Regions from separate parts of the Pantoea sp. SO10 genome, predicted to be linked through region 2. Evidence: predicted binding sites of a transcription regulator. Region 2 holds the regulator's gene; each other region holds the start of a gene.
The links. Region 2 encodes sigma-54, which starts transcription at its own class of promoters, with help from an activator protein. Its sites were predicted from a motif close to GTTGGCACANNTTTCGCTNT; they were not measured.
Positions count from the first base shown of each region.

Region 1: the regulator sigma-54 is predicted to act here: its motif matches at 1,882-1,901, upstream of glnK (P-II family nitrogen regulator).
Region 3: the regulator sigma-54 is predicted to act here: its motif matches at 2,380-2,399, upstream of FCN45_RS17490 (gamma carbonic anhydrase family protein).

Region 1 is NZ_CP040095.1:1,071,265-1,076,206, forward strand. It holds gene FCN45_RS04870 (SmdB family multidrug efflux ABC transporter permease/ATP-binding protein) at 1-1,695, shown strand, start outside; gene glnK (P-II family nitrogen regulator) at 1,955-2,293, shown strand; gene amtB (ammonium transporter AmtB) at 2,327-3,616, shown strand; gene tesB (acyl-CoA thioesterase II) at 3,689-4,552, opposite strand; gene FCN45_RS04890 (YbaY family lipoprotein) at 4,758-4,942, shown strand, end outside.
Region 2 is NZ_CP040095.1:515,321-520,262, reverse strand. It holds gene kdsD (arabinose-5-phosphate isomerase KdsD) at 1-138, shown strand, start outside; gene kdsC (3-deoxy-manno-octulosonate-8-phosphatase KdsC) at 151-717, shown strand; gene lptC (LPS export ABC transporter periplasmic protein LptC) at 714-1,286, shown strand; gene lptA (lipopolysaccharide ABC transporter substrate-binding protein LptA) at 1,261-1,815, shown strand; gene lptB (LPS export ABC transporter ATP-binding protein) at 1,821-2,546, shown strand; gene rpoN (RNA polymerase factor sigma-54) at 2,595-4,034, shown strand; gene hpf (ribosome hibernation promoting factor) at 4,056-4,343, shown strand; gene ptsN (PTS IIA-like nitrogen regulatory protein PtsN) at 4,504-4,942, shown strand, end outside.
Region 3 is NZ_CP040095.1:3,795,634-3,800,575, reverse strand. It holds gene FCN45_RS17505 (type I DNA topoisomerase) at 1-333, shown strand, start outside; gene tsaC (L-threonylcarbamoyladenylate synthase type 1 TsaC) at 330-905, shown strand; gene aroE (shikimate dehydrogenase) at 909-1,730, shown strand; gene FCN45_RS17490 (gamma carbonic anhydrase family protein) at 1,740-2,294, opposite strand; rRNA gene FCN45_RS17485 (16S ribosomal RNA) at 2,787-4,325, shown strand; tRNA gene FCN45_RS17480 (tRNA-Ile) at 4,399-4,475, shown strand; tRNA gene FCN45_RS17475 (tRNA-Ala) at 4,619-4,694, shown strand; rRNA gene FCN45_RS17470 (23S ribosomal RNA) at 4,897-4,942, shown strand, end outside.

The DNA of each region.
Region 1 (4,942 bases), 560 kb from region 2:
GCGGTCGGCATGCTGTGGATTGCGGCGGCAGCCGAAGTGACCGGACCGGTGCTGGTAAGCTACTTCATCGATAATCTGGTGGCGAAACATCAGATGCCGTGGGGCATCGTCGCGGGCCTGCTGGTGGGCTTTGTCCTGCTGCAATTGCTGGCCGCCGGTTTGCACTATTTTCAGGCGTTGCTGTTTAACCGCGCGGCGATTGGCGTGGTGCAGCAATTGCGCGTGGACGTGATGAACGCGGCGTTGCGCCAGCCGCTCAGCGCCTTCGATACGCAGCCGGTCGGCCAAATCATCTCGCGCGTCACCAATGACACCGAAGTGATCAAAGATCTCTACGTTACCGTGGTGGCCACAGTGTTGCGGGCTGCCGCGTTGATTGGCGCGATGCTGGTGGCGATGTTCTCCCTCGACTGGCGCATGGCGTTGGTAGCGATCGTGATTTTCCCGCTGGTGCTAACGGTGATGCTGATTTATCAGCGCTTTAGCACGCCGATTGCGCGTCGCGTGCGCAGCTATCTGGCGGACATCAACAACGGCTTCAATGAAGTGATCAACGGCATGAGCGTGATCCAGCAGTTCCGCCAGCAGGCGCGCTTTGGTGAACGCATGGGCGAAGCCAGCCGTTCACACTATCTGGCACGTATGGAAACGCTGCGGCTGGATGGCTTTTTGTTGCGCCCGTTGTTGAGTCTGTTTTCGGCGATGATTCTGTGCGGTTTGCTGATGCTGTTCAGCTTCGCCACGCCGGGCGTGTTTGAAGTCGGTGTGCTGTATGCCTTTATTACCTATCTTGGCCGCCTCAATGAACCGCTGATTGAACTCACCACGCAGCAGTCGATGCTGCAACAGGCGGTGGTGTCCGGCGAGCGTATCTTTGAACTGATGGATGCGGAGCAGCAAGGTTATGGCAGCGATAGTCTGCCGCTGGCCTCCGGCAGCATCTCGCTGCGGGATGTGAGCTTTGCCTATCGCGATAATCGCGATGTGCTCAGCCACATCAATCTCGAAGTGCCGGCGCGTCATTTTGTTGCGTTGGTGGGGCACACCGGCAGCGGGAAAAGCACGCTGGCGAATCTGCTGATGGGCTATTACCCGGTGACGCGCGGCAGTATCGAACTGGATGGTCGCCCGCTGCCGCAGCTGTCGCACGCCGCTTTACGTCAAAGCGTTGCGATGGTGCAACAGGATCCGGTGGTGCTGGCGGATTCGCTGCTGGCCAACGTGCGTTTGGGGCGCGATATCTCGGAAGATCAGGTGTGGCAGGCGCTGGAGACGGTGCAGCTGGCACCGCTGGCGCGCAGCATGGCGGACGGCATCCATACGCGTTTAGGCGAGCAGGGCAATAATCTGTCGGTTGGGCAGAAACAGCTGCTGGCGCTGGCGCGCGTGCTGGTGTCATTGCCGCAAATCCTGATCCTCGACGAAGCCACGGCCAATATCGATTCCGGCACGGAACAGGCGATTCAGCAGGCGTTACGTGCACTACGCCAGCACAGCACGCTGGTGGTGATTGCGCATCGCCTTTCCACCATTACCGAAGCCGATCAGATTTTAGTGCTGCATCGCGGTCAGGTGGTTGAACGCGGTACGCATGCTGAGCTGCTGGCCGAGCAGGGCCGTTACTGGCAGATGTATCAGCTGCAGCAGGCCGGCGATGAACTCGCGGCGGGCATCCCCGTACAAGCCGAAGGGTGAATTGCACCTTTTTTGCACAGTTTTATCGGAATGTTCTGTATTGATGCACTTCTTTGAGGCTTGAAGCACCAAAGAAGTGCAATATTGCAACACCTTTCCTCTTCCCCCTCCGCAAACTGCGCTGTGCTTCACATAACGAAGCGTGATGCAGCGCGCCTATGCTACTGACATTCCCCTTTTTTTATTTATGGCACAGCCTTTGCTTATATCCCTACGTGTCCGCGAAGACTCACTCAATTTCTTATCCGGAGGGGAACGTATGAAGCTGGTTACCGTGGTAATCAAACCATTTAAGCTGGAGGACGTGCGTGAAGCCTTATCCTCTATTGGCATTCAGGGACTGACCGTTACCGAGGTTAAAGGTTTTGGTCGCCAGAAAGGTCACGCAGAGCTTTATCGCGGTGCCGAGTACAGCGTTAACTTCCTGCCAAAAGTAAAAATTGATATCGCTATTGCGGACGACCAACTTGATGAAGTGGTCGATGTCATCAGCAAAGCCGCGTATACCGGCAAAATTGGCGACGGCAAGATTTTCGTCGCAGAACTGCAGCGCGTCATTCGTATTCGTACCGGCGAGACCGACGAAGCAGCACTGTAACTGGGGCTCTGAATTGTGATGGGATGGAAAGAAATGAATAAACTGATAACGAAGTTGGGCCTCACCAGCCTTGCGCTGTTACCTTCTCTGGCGATGGCGGCAGCCCCTGCAGTAGCGGATAAAGCCGATAACGCCTTTATGATGATCTGTACCGCCTTGGTACTGTTTATGTCGATTCCCGGCATTGCGCTGTTCTACGGCGGTTTGATTCGCGGCAAGAACGTGCTGTCGATGCTGACGCAGGTTGCGGTGACCTTCTCACTGGTTTGCGTGCTGTGGGTAATTTACGGCTACTCACTGGCGTTCAGTGAAGGCAACGCCTTCTTCGGTAGCTTCCAGTGGGCGATGCTGAAAAATATTGAGCTGAAAGCGCTGATGGGCAGCTTCTATCAGTACATTCACATCGCGTTCCAGGCTTCCTTCGCCTGTATCACCGTCGGCCTGATTGTTGGTGCGCTGGCTGAACGTATTCGCTTCTCTGCGGTATTGATCTTCGTGGTGGTATGGCTGACGCTGGCTTATCTGCCAATCGCACACATGGTATGGGCTGGTGGCTTGCTGGCGCAAGATGGCGCGCTCGACTTCGCGGGCGGCACCGTGGTTCACATCAACGCAGCGGTTGCTGGCCTGGTGGGCGCTTACCTGGTGGGCAAACGTGCTGGTTTCGGCAAAGAAGCCTTCAAACCACACAACCTGCCGATGGTGTTCCTCGGTACCGCGATTCTGTATGTGGGCTGGTTCGGCTTCAACGCTGGTTCTGCTTCCTCAGCTAACGAAATTGCCGCGCTGGCGTTCCTGAATACCGTGGTGGCTACCGCAGGTGCGGTGCTGTCGTGGGTGTTTGGCGAGTGGGCGGTACGCGGTAAACCTTCTCTGCTTGGCGCTTGCTCGGGCTTCATCGCTGGTCTGGTGGCGATTACCCCTGCTTGTGGTTATGTGGGTGTCGGCGGCGCGCTGATTATCGGTCTGGCGGGTGGTTTAGCCGGTCTGTGGGGCGTAACAACCCTGAAGAAATGGCTGCGCGTTGATGACCCATGTGATGTGTTCGGTGTGCACGGCGTGTGTGGCATCCTTGGTTGTATCCTGACCGGCGTGTTCGCGTCCTCTTCACTGGGCGGCGTAGGCTACGCAGAAGGCGTGACCATGGGCCATCAGGTTTGGATTCAGCTGTTCAGCGTGGGTGTGACCATCGTCTGGACTGCAGTTGTAGCCTTCATCGGCTTCAAACTGGCGGATATGATTGTTGGCCTGCGTGTTCCGGAAGATCAGGAACGTGAAGGTCTGGATGTAAACAGCCACGGCGAGAACGCTTACAACCAGTAACCGCCGGGCTAAAGAAGAGCAGTGCGCTAAAATTATAAAAAAACAGAGGGGCGATTTTATCGCCCCTTTTTTTTATGCGTCGCGTTGGCGCATCACGCCTTCCTGCACCGTGGTCGCCACCAGTCGGCCATCCTGGGTATAAAACTCACCCCGCACAAAACCGCGCGCGCCCGAGGCGGAAGTGCTCACCACGCTGTACAGCAGCCATTCAGACAAGTCGAACGGACGATGGAACCACATTGAGTGATCGATGGTTGCAACCTGCATATCGGCTTCGAGGAAGCCTTTACCGTGCGGCTGCAGCGCCACCGGCAGGAAGTTGAGATCCGAGGCATAGCCCAGCAGATATTGATGGATACGACGATCGGCCGGTAACTCGCCGTTGGCACGAATCCACACCTGACGCAGCGGCTCATCGACGTGGCCTTTCAGCGGGTTATGAATTTGCACCGGACGAATATCCAGCGGACGCTCGGCGAGGAATTTTTCTTTCAGCTTGAGTGGCAGATGCGCGGCCAGCTTCTTCGCCAAATCCTGTTCCGATGGTAGATTATCCGGGCCCGGCACCTGCGGCATTTCATTCTGATGCTCGAAGCCGCTTTCAGGTGCCTGGAACGAAGCCGTCATGTAGAAGATCGGCTGACCATTCTGTACCGCGCTAACGCGGCGTGCGCTGAAGCTTTTGCCGTCACGCAGCGTTTCGACATCATAAATGATGGCTTTTTGGCTATCGCCCGGACGTAGAAAGTAGCTGTGGAAGGAGTGAATGATGCGCTCTTCCGGCACCGTTTGTTTCGCGGCATACAGCGCCTGGCCGACTACCTGGCCACCAAACACCTGGCGCAAGCCCAGATCTTCGCTCTGACCACGAAACAGGCCTTCTTCCAGTTTTTCCAGATTTAATAAATTAAGCAGGTTGTGCAGTGCCTGGCTCATAGCGGATTCCTCAGCGTGACTCATCGCGTCAGTGTGAAAGATCCGACCAGTTTCCGTCAATGATTTTGCCGCGATTTCAGCGGGCTGGCGGAGGGTTTAGGCGCAATGCCGATATTTGTGCCAGAATTAAGGTCATTCGGCGGCTGAAAAGCTAAGCAATGAATTTACCGCCGACAATCATAGTGTTCATAAGGAGACGACATCGATGAAACTCTGGCAAGTTATTAGCGGTATGACCCTGGCTGCGGCGATTACCGGTTGTGCGGACCACAGCAAGCCGGTAGCCACACCCACACTCGGCTCAGCGGTAGCGGGGCAGCAGGCCGCGATTGCGCAGCCTAATGTCAGTGGTTCGGTGTATATCCGCCAGCGCATTGCGCTGCCGCCGGA
Region 2 (4,942 bases):
GTGCGCCCCAATATGCTGGCCGTTGACGCCCTTAATTTGATGCAAAACAAAAACATCACCGCCCTGCTGGTGGCCGATGACGATCGCCTGCTCGGTGTGGTACATATGCATGACATGCTGCGCGCTGGCGTGGTCTAACAGGAAGAAATAATGAGTGCTGAAACGGCGATGGTCGAGACTTGCTACGGTCCGGTGAGCGCGGACGTCATGGCGCGTGCTGCGAAGATTCGCCTGCTGATTTGTGACGTTGATGGCGTGATGTCCGATGGCGTCATTTATATGGGCAACAGCGGTGAAGAGCTGAAAGCTTTTAACGTGCGTGATGGTTATGGCGTGCGTTGCCTGCTGACCTCCGGCGTCGAAGTGGCTATTATTACCGGCCGCAAAGCAAAACTGCTGGAAGATCGCTGTAAGACGCTCGGCATTACGCATCTTTACCAGGGACAATCGGATAAGCTTTTGGCCTGGCGGGAACTCCTGGATAAACTGTCATTAACGGCCGATCAGGTCGCCTATATTGGCGATGACCTGATCGACTGGCCGGTAATGGCGCAGGCGGGTTTGAGCGTTGCCGTTGCTGATGCTCACCCGATTTTACTGTGGCGCGCGCATTATGTGACCCGCATTGCCGGTGGCCGCGGTGCGGTACGTGAGTTGTGCGATCTGATTTTGATGGCGCAGAACAAATTTGAGGATGCCAAAGGGCAATCAATATGAGTAAGAGCAGGCGTTGGATGACGCTGATCCTGGCCTTGATCGCCTTAGTGCTGATCGGCTGGAATCTCACCAACCAGGATGACGACAGAACGCCGGTGGCAACCAACGATCAAGCGCCAACCTACACCAGCGAGAAATCGAACACGGTGGTGTATAACCCCACAGGCGCGCTGGGCTATAAGCTGGTCTCCGATAAAGTGACCTACTTTGCTGCCGATGAGATAAGTTGGTTCGATAATCCGGTGATGACCACCTATGACGTTAATAAAGTGGCGACATGGTCGGTGCGCGCCGATAAGGCAAAGCTGACCAAAGATCGTATGCTTTATCTTTACGGCAACGTTGTTGTCAATTCTTTGACTCAGGATTCACAGCTTGAGCGCATCCTCACCGATAACGCTCAGGTTAATTTGGTCACCCAGGATGTGACATCTGACGATCAAGTCACCCTTTTTGGCCGCAGTTTTAATTCCACTGGCATGAAAATGCGCGGCAATTTACGGACGAAACATGCTGAGCTGCTTGAAAAGGTCAAAACTTCCTATGAAATTCAAAATGAACAAAAATAGCCTTAAGTTATTGCTGGTGAGTACGCTGCTGGCAACGAGCCTGCCTGCGCTGGCATTAACTGGCGACTCAGACAAACCGGTAAATATCGACTCCGTTAACCAGGCGCTGGATCTGCAGGGCAACGTTGCGACCTTTACCGGCAACGTGATTGTGACGCAGGGTTCCATCAAGATTACCGCCGATAAAGTGGTGGTCACTCGTCCGGGCGGCGATAGCAAAAAAACCATCGTTGATGCTTACGGCACGCCAGCCACCTTCTATCAGATGCAGGATAACGGCAAGCCGGTGCAAGGCCACGCCAGTAAACTGCACTATGAATTGGCGAACGATTTTGTTGAGCTGACCGGCAATGCCTTCATTCAGCAGCAGGACAGCAACATCAAAGGCGACCGCATCACTTACCTGGTGAAAGAGCAGAAAATGCAGGCGTTCAGCCAGGGCGACAGCAAGCGCGTGACTACCGTTCTGGTACCGTCGCAGCTGCAGGACAAAAACGGTTCGTCCGCGAGCCCTAAAAAGAGTAACTGATTGCTATGGCTACACTAATCGCTGAGAACCTGGCGAAAGCCTACAAAGGCCGCCGCGTGGTGGAAGATGTTAGCCTGCAGGTAAAATCCGGCGAGATTGTCGGCCTGCTGGGCCCAAACGGTGCCGGTAAAACCACCACCTTCTACATGGTGGTGGGCATTGTGCCGCGCGATGCCGGCCGCATCGTGATTGATGATGAAGACATCAGCATTTTGCCGCTGCATGCGCGCGCCCGTCGCGGCATCGGCTATCTGCCGCAGGAAGCTTCGATCTTCCGTCGCCTGAGCGTGTACGACAACCTGATGGCTGTGCTGCAGATCCGTGATGATTTAACCGAAGAACAGCGTCAGGATCGGGCCAACGAGCTGATGGAAGAGTTCCATATTGGCCATCTGCGCGACAGCATGGGCCAGGCGCTGTCGGGTGGTGAACGCCGTCGTGTGGAAATTGCCCGCGCGCTGGCGGCTAATCCGAAATTCATCCTGCTGGACGAACCTTTTGCCGGTGTTGACCCGATCTCGGTTATCGACATCAAGAAAATCATTGAGCATCTGCGTGACAGCGGCCTTGGCGTGCTGATTACCGACCACAACGTGCGTGAAACCCTCGCGGTGTGTGAACGCGCTTATATCGTCAGCCAGGGACATTTAATTGCCCATGGCACGCCTGATGAAATTCTTGTAGATGAGCAAGTTAAGCGTGTTTATTTGGGCGAAGAGTTCAGACTCTGATAAGGTGTTGTAACACCCTACGTTTGCTTAGGAAATTCTTACCGAATTATGAAGCAAGGTTTGCAACTCAGGCTCAGCCAACAGCTGGCGATGACTCCACAGTTGCAGCAAGCCATTCGCTTGCTGCAACTCTCTACGCTTGAACTCCAGCAAGAACTGCAAATGGCGCTGGAAAGCAATCCGCTGCTTGAACAAACCGAACTGCACGAAGAAGTTGACGCACGTGAATTTCAGGATCAGGAAAGTGATTCGTTAGACACGCGCGAAGCGCTTGAGCAGAAAGATATGCCTGAAGAGCTTCCGCTCGACGCTACCTGGGACGAAATCTACACCGCAGGCACACCGTCAGGCACCGGCACCGATTACCAGGATGACGAACTGCCGATCTACCAAGGCGAAACCACCCAATCGCTGCAGGATTACCTGATGTGGCAGGTTGAGTTAACGCCGTTCACTGATACCGATCGCGCGATTGCCACGTCAATTGTTGATGCCATTGATGACACCGGCTATCTCACCGTCAGCTTACAAGACATTTATGACAGTATTGGTGATGAAGAGCTGGCGCTGGAAGAAGTCGAAGCCGTGCTCAAGCGCGTACAGCGTTTCGATCCGATCGGCGTCGGTGCACGTGATTTGCGTGATTGCCTGTTAGTCCAGCTGTCGCAATATGCTGCCGACACGCCCATGCTGGCGGAAGCGCGCCTGATTGTTAGCGAACATCTCGATCTGCTGGCCAACCATGATTTCCGCAGCCTGATGCGCGTAACCCGTCTGAAGGAAGAGGTGCTGAAAGAGGCGATGCTGCTGATTCAGTCACTCGATCCGCGCCCAGGCCAGTCGATCAACACCAGTGAACCGGAATATGTCATTCCCGATGTGCTGGTACGCAAAATCAGTAAGCGCTGGACGGTTGAACTCAATTCCGACAGCATGCCGCGCCTGAAAATCAATCAGCAGTATGCGGCGATGGGCGGAGCTGGCCGTAATGAAAGCGATAACCAGTTTATTCGCAGCAACTTACAGGAAGCCAAGTGGCTGATTAAGAGCCTGGAGAGCCGCAACGACACGCTGCTGAAAGTGACACGCTGTATCGTTGAACAGCAGCAGGCGTTTTTTGATCAGGGTGAGGAGTACATGCGTCCGATGGTGTTGGCAGATATCGCTCAGGCTGTTGATATGCATGAATCCACCATTTCCCGCGTGACCACGCAAAAGTATTTACACAGCCCGCGTGGCATCTTTGAACTGAAGTATTTTTTCTCCAGTCACGTCAACACCGAAGGCGGCGGCGAAGCCTCGTCCACGGCGATTCGTGCATTGGTGAAAAAATTAATCTCGGCGGAAAACCCCGCAAAACCCTTGAGCGACAGCAAACTGACCTCCATGTTATCCGAACAGGGCATCATGGTTGCGCGACGTACGGTTGCTAAATATCGCGAGTCTTTATCTATACCGCCATCAAACCAGCGCAAGCAATTGGTTTGACCGAACGAAGAAGGAAGACCTATGCAGCTAAACCTTACCGGACTTAATGTTGAAATTACCGAACCTCTGCGTGAATTTGTAAATACCAAATTTGCCAAACTGGAACACTATTTTGATCGTATCAATCAGGTTTATATTGTTCTGAAGGTAGAGAAGGTGACGCAGGTTGCGGATGCAACACTGCACGTTAACGGCGGAGAGCTGCACGCCACATCGGAAGCGGAAGACATGTACGCGGCCATCGACGGGTTAATCGATAAGCTTTCCCGTCAGCTGACCAAACACAAAGACAAACTGAAAAAACACTAACCTTCACGCTTGCAGAGTGCTGACTGATTCGGCACTTAGAGCATAAATGGGGCGGAACTTACCGCCCCGTTTTGTCATCTGCGCAAGCGCCAGCGGGTGAACGGTAATGAAATCAATTGCCTGAAACTCGCGGCTATGTGAACTCGCAAGTGAAACGATGATGAACAACGATCTAACACTGGAATTGAGCTCGGTCCTATCACTGGACTGTACCCGTAGCGGCGTACACTGCCAGAGTAAAAAACGCGCGCTGGAGATTATCAGCGAGCTGGCAGCGAAGCAGCTCAATCTGCCGCACCAGACGCTTTTCGAAGCCATCCTGACCCGCGAACGCATGGGCAGTACCGGTATTGGTAACGGCATCGCCATTCCACATGGCAAGCTGGAAGAGGACACCTTACGCGCTGTCGGCGTGTTTATTAGCCTCGATCAGCCTATCGCTTTTGATGCGGTAGATAATCAGCCGGTTGACCTGCTGTTTGCCCTGCTGGTACCCGCGGACCAGTGTAAAACCCACTTACACACGCTTTCGCTGGTTGCCAAACGCCTCGCAGATAAAACCGTCTGTCGTCGTTTGCGCGCGGCACAGAGCGACCAAG
Region 3 (4,942 bases), 950 kb from region 2:
CAGGGGCGATTTGGCATGTTCGTGGGTTGCAGTCACTACCCGGAATGTGATTACACCGAAACTATCGACAAGCCTGATGAAACAGCTATCGCCTGTCCGCAATGTCAGAGCGGTAAACTGGTACAGCGGCGCTCGCGCTATGGCAAAACCTTCTACTCTTGCGATCGCTATCCAGATTGCCAGTTTGTCCTTAACGCAGCGCCGGTTGAAGGCGTTTGCCCGCATTGCCAGTTCCCTTTATTAATAGAGAAGAAAACCGCACAAGGCATGAAGCGCTTCTGCGCCAGCAAACGCTGCGGTAAGCCCATCGTCCAGGACGCATCATCATCATGAAGCCAAGCCAGTATTCAGCGGGTAGTCTCGATTTTTGCATTGAGAGGCTACAGCAAAAGGAAGTTATCGCCTATCCAACCGAAGCTGTATTTGGATTGGGCTGCGATCCCGACAGCGAGAATGCCGTAATGGCGCTTTTGGCGCTCAAGCAGCGTCCAGTCGAGAAGGGACTCATTTTGATTGCAGCCGATTACGCGCAGCTGGAACCTTATATCGCCGACCGTGAACTCTCTGTGCTGCAGCGCGAGCGTATGTTTGCCAGTTGGCCTGGCCCGGTAACCTATGTAGTGCCAGCTTCGCCACATACGCCGCGTTGGTTAACGGGGCGTTTTGACTCACTGGCCATTCGCGTTAGCGATCATCCGGACGTACAGGCTTTGTGTCGCGGTTTTGGTAAACCTCTGGTTTCGACCAGCGCCAATCTTTCCGGCGAACCGCCTTGTCGTAATGCGGAAGAGGTTGCTAAGCAATTTGGTCCGCAGTTCCCGGTCTTACATGCTGAAACGGGTGGGCGACTGAATCCTTCTGAAATCCGCGACGTTATTAGCGGTGAACTTATTCGTCAGGGCTAACGTATGGAAAATTTTGCCGTATTTGGTCACCCGATTGCGCATAGCAAATCTCCTTTCATTCATAGCTTGTTCGCTGAGCAAACCGGCATTGAGCATCAATATGGCAAGGAGTGCGCGCCACTTGAGGGTTTTCCTCAGTCGATCGCCGATTTTTTTGCGCATGGCGGCAAAGGTGCCAATGTCACGCTGCCTTTTAAACAGCAGGCGTGGGAATTTGCCGATGAGCTTAGCGAGCGTGCGGCATTGTCTGGTGCGGTTAATACGTTAAAGAAAGATGCGCAGGGCAAGATCTTCGGCGATAACACCGATGGCATCGGCTTGCTCAGCGATCTGGAACGACTGCAGATGATCCATCAAGGCGATCGAATTCTGCTGGTGGGCGCCGGTGGTGCTGCGCGTGGCGTAATCCTGCCGCTGCTTTCATTCGGATGTTCGCTGGTGGTAGTGAATCGCACCGTGGCACGCGCCGAGCAGCTGGCAGAGATTTTCCAGCATAGCGGGGATATCAAAGCGGCCAGCTTTGAGCAATTAGCGGATCAGCAATTTGATCTGATCATTAATGCGACCTCGAGCGGTGTTGATGGCAAAGTTCCGGCGTTAGCCACATCGCTAATTAATGCGCAAACGCGTTGTTATGACATGTTTTATCAACAAGGTTTGACGCCATTCTTACTGTGGTGCCAGCAGCAGGGCGCGCAGCAGCTGGCGGATGGTGTTGGCATGTTAGTAGGGCAAGCCGCTCACGCTTTCCATTTATGGCATGGCGTGATGCCAGAGATCACGCCAGTGATAGCCAAACTAAAGCAGTCGATGCAACAGGGATAAAATTGGCGATCAGGAATGAGATTGGCTTTCCTGAGAGAGATATTCATTCTTCCAACCGACATAGTTATTGGATGAGTAAAGCAGCCCGGCGATTTCCGCTTCACTGAGTGGGCGGACCTGCTTAACCGGGCTGCCTAAATACAGGTAGCCACTTTCCAGTCGTTTACCTGGCGGCACCAAACTGCCAGCGCCAATCATCACATCATCTTCAACGATCACGCCGTCCAGCAGAATGGATCCCATTCCAACCAGTACGCGATTGCCGATAGTACAGCCGTGCAGCATCGCTTTATGCCCTACCGTGACATCTTCGCCAACAATCAGCGGATAACCTTCCGGATTGCTGCTGGACTTGTGAGTGACGTGCAGTACGCTGCCATCCTGAATATTGCTTCTTTTGCCTATCACCACTTTATTGACGTCACCACGAATCGCAACCAGCGGCCAGATGCTAACGTCATCGTCGAGTTGTACTTCACCCACCACCACGCTGCTGTTATCGATCATCACGCGATCGCCTTGTTGCGGGAAATGGTTCTTATAAGGTCGTAGGGCTGTGGACATGATCTTCTCCTTTTACGTTTTTACCCAAGCCTGCGGCTTAAAAGGCGGATAAACAAGATGATTTTTGAGCGGATCGCTCGCGATCGCAGCGAAAAGAGTGAAAACTCGCCAGTCGATTAAAAAGATCGAAAAAAGGGGTTGTGCAAAAAATTCGGATCCCTATAATGCGCCACCACTGAGACGGCAAAGCGGCAACGCAGACGACTCAGCAGGGAGTGAAGAAATTCATCCCGCCGGATGAAAACGCTGAAAAAAGTGTTTGACTCCGAAGGAGAGTAGCGTAGTATACGCCACCTCGCGACAGACGGTTCAGCCGCTGTTCGCAACGCTCTTTAACAATTTATCAGACAATCTGTGTGGGCACTCGCAGGATTGATATCCGCGTCTCCGGACGCAAAAAAATATCAAAGCCTCACGAGTGAACACATAATGAAATTCATTATGACGTTTTACAGATGAGCACCGCTGAACTGGTTTCAGCAAATCAAACTTAAATTGAAGAGTTTGATCATGGCTCAGATTGAACGCTGGCGGCAGGCCTAACACATGCAAGTCGAACGGTAGCACAGAGAGCTTGCTCTCGGGTGACGAGTGGCGGACGGGTGAGTAACGTCTGGGAAACTGCCCGATGGAGGGGGATAACTACTGGAAACGGTAGCTAATACCGCATAACGTCGCAAGACCAAAGTGGGGGACCTTCGGGCCTCACACCATCGGATGTGCCCAGATGGGATTAGCTAGTAGGTGGGGTAATGGCTCACCTAGGCGACGATCCCTAGCTGGTCTGAGAGGATGACCAGCCACACTGGAACTGAGACACGGTCCAGACTCCTACGGGAGGCAGCAGTGGGGAATATTGCACAATGGGCGCAAGCCTGATGCAGCCATGCCGCGTGTATGAAGAAGGCCTTCGGGTTGTAAAGTACTTTCAGCGGGGAGGAAGGCGGTGAAGTTAATAGCTTCACCGATTGACGTTACCCGCAGAAGAAGCACCGGCTAACTCCGTGCCAGCAGCCGCGGTAATACGGAGGGTGCAAGCGTTAATCGGAATTACTGGGCGTAAAGCGCACGCAGGCGGTCTGTCAAGTCGGATGTGAAATCCCCGGGCTTAACCTGGGAACTGCATTCGAAACTGGCAGGCTGGAGTCTTGTAGAGGGGGTAGAATTCCAGGTGTAGCGGTGAAATGCGTAGAGATCTGGAGGAATACCGGTGGCGAAGGCGGCCCCCTGGACAAAGACTGACGCTCAGGTGCGAAAGCGTGGGGAGCAAACAGGATTAGATACCCTGGTAGTCCACGCCGTAAACGATGTCGACTTGGAGGTTGTTCCCTTGAGGAGTGGCTTCCGGAGCTAACGCGTTAAGTCGACCGCCTGGGGAGTACGGCCGCAAGGTTAAAACTCAAATGAATTGACGGGGGCCCGCACAAGCGGTGGAGCATGTGGTTTAATTCGATGCAACGCGAAGAACCTTACCTACTCTTGACATCCAGAGAACTTAGCAGAGATGCTTTGGTGCCTTCGGGAACTCTGAGACAGGTGCTGCATGGCTGTCGTCAGCTCGTGTTGTGAAATGTTGGGTTAAGTCCCGCAACGAGCGCAACCCTTATCCTTTGTTGCCAGCGGTCCGGCCGGGAACTCAAAGGAGACTGCCAGTGATAAACTGGAGGAAGGTGGGGATGACGTCAAGTCATCATGGCCCTTACGAGTAGGGCTACACACGTGCTACAATGGCGCATACAAAGAGAAGCGACCTCGCGAGAGCAAGCGGACCTCATAAAGTGCGTCGTAGTCCGGATCGGAGTCTGCAACTCGACTCCGTGAAGTCGGAATCGCTAGTAATCGTAGATCAGAATGCTACGGTGAATACGTTCCCGGGCCTTGTACACACCGCCCGTCACACCATGGGAGTGGGTTGCAAAAGAAGTAGGTAGCTTAACCTTCGGGAGGGCGCTTACCACTTTGTGATTCATGACTGGGGTGAAGTCGTAACAAGGTAACCGTAGGGGAACCTGCGGTTGGATCACCTCCTTACCTGAAGATACCTTCCCGCGAAGTGCTCACACAGATTGTCTGATAGAAAGTAACGAGCAGAAAAAACCTCTACAGGCTTGTAGCTCAGGTGGTTAGAGCGCACCCCTGATAAGGGTGAGGTCGGTGGTTCAAGTCCACTCAGGCCTACCAAATTTCTTCTCATGCTGCGTTAAAGCGCCGCTCGTATAGTGAACTATACGTCGCGCCACTTTGCCTTGCCTGAAAAGAAATTACCGTTTGTCAAAAACGGAACTCCTGGTGAGTGGTAGTAGTGGTCTCTGCAGTAACTGTATGGGGCTATAGCTCAGCTGGGAGAGCGCCTGCCTTGCACGCAGGAGGTCAGCGGTTCGATCCCGCTTAGCTCCACCATTACAGTGACTCAAAACAATACTTCAGAGCAAACCGGAAACGGTGTGCTGCGAAGTATTATGCTCTTTAACAATCCGGAACAAGCTGAAAATTGAAACGACGTATCGTCTTCATTCTCCGTAATAAGAATGAAGCGGCGATATGTTCGAGTCTCTCAAATGCTTGCAGTCTGCACGCGTTGCAAAACGCCTGTGGGTTGTGAGGTTAAGCGACTAAGCGTACACGGTGGATGCCCTGGCAGTCAGAGG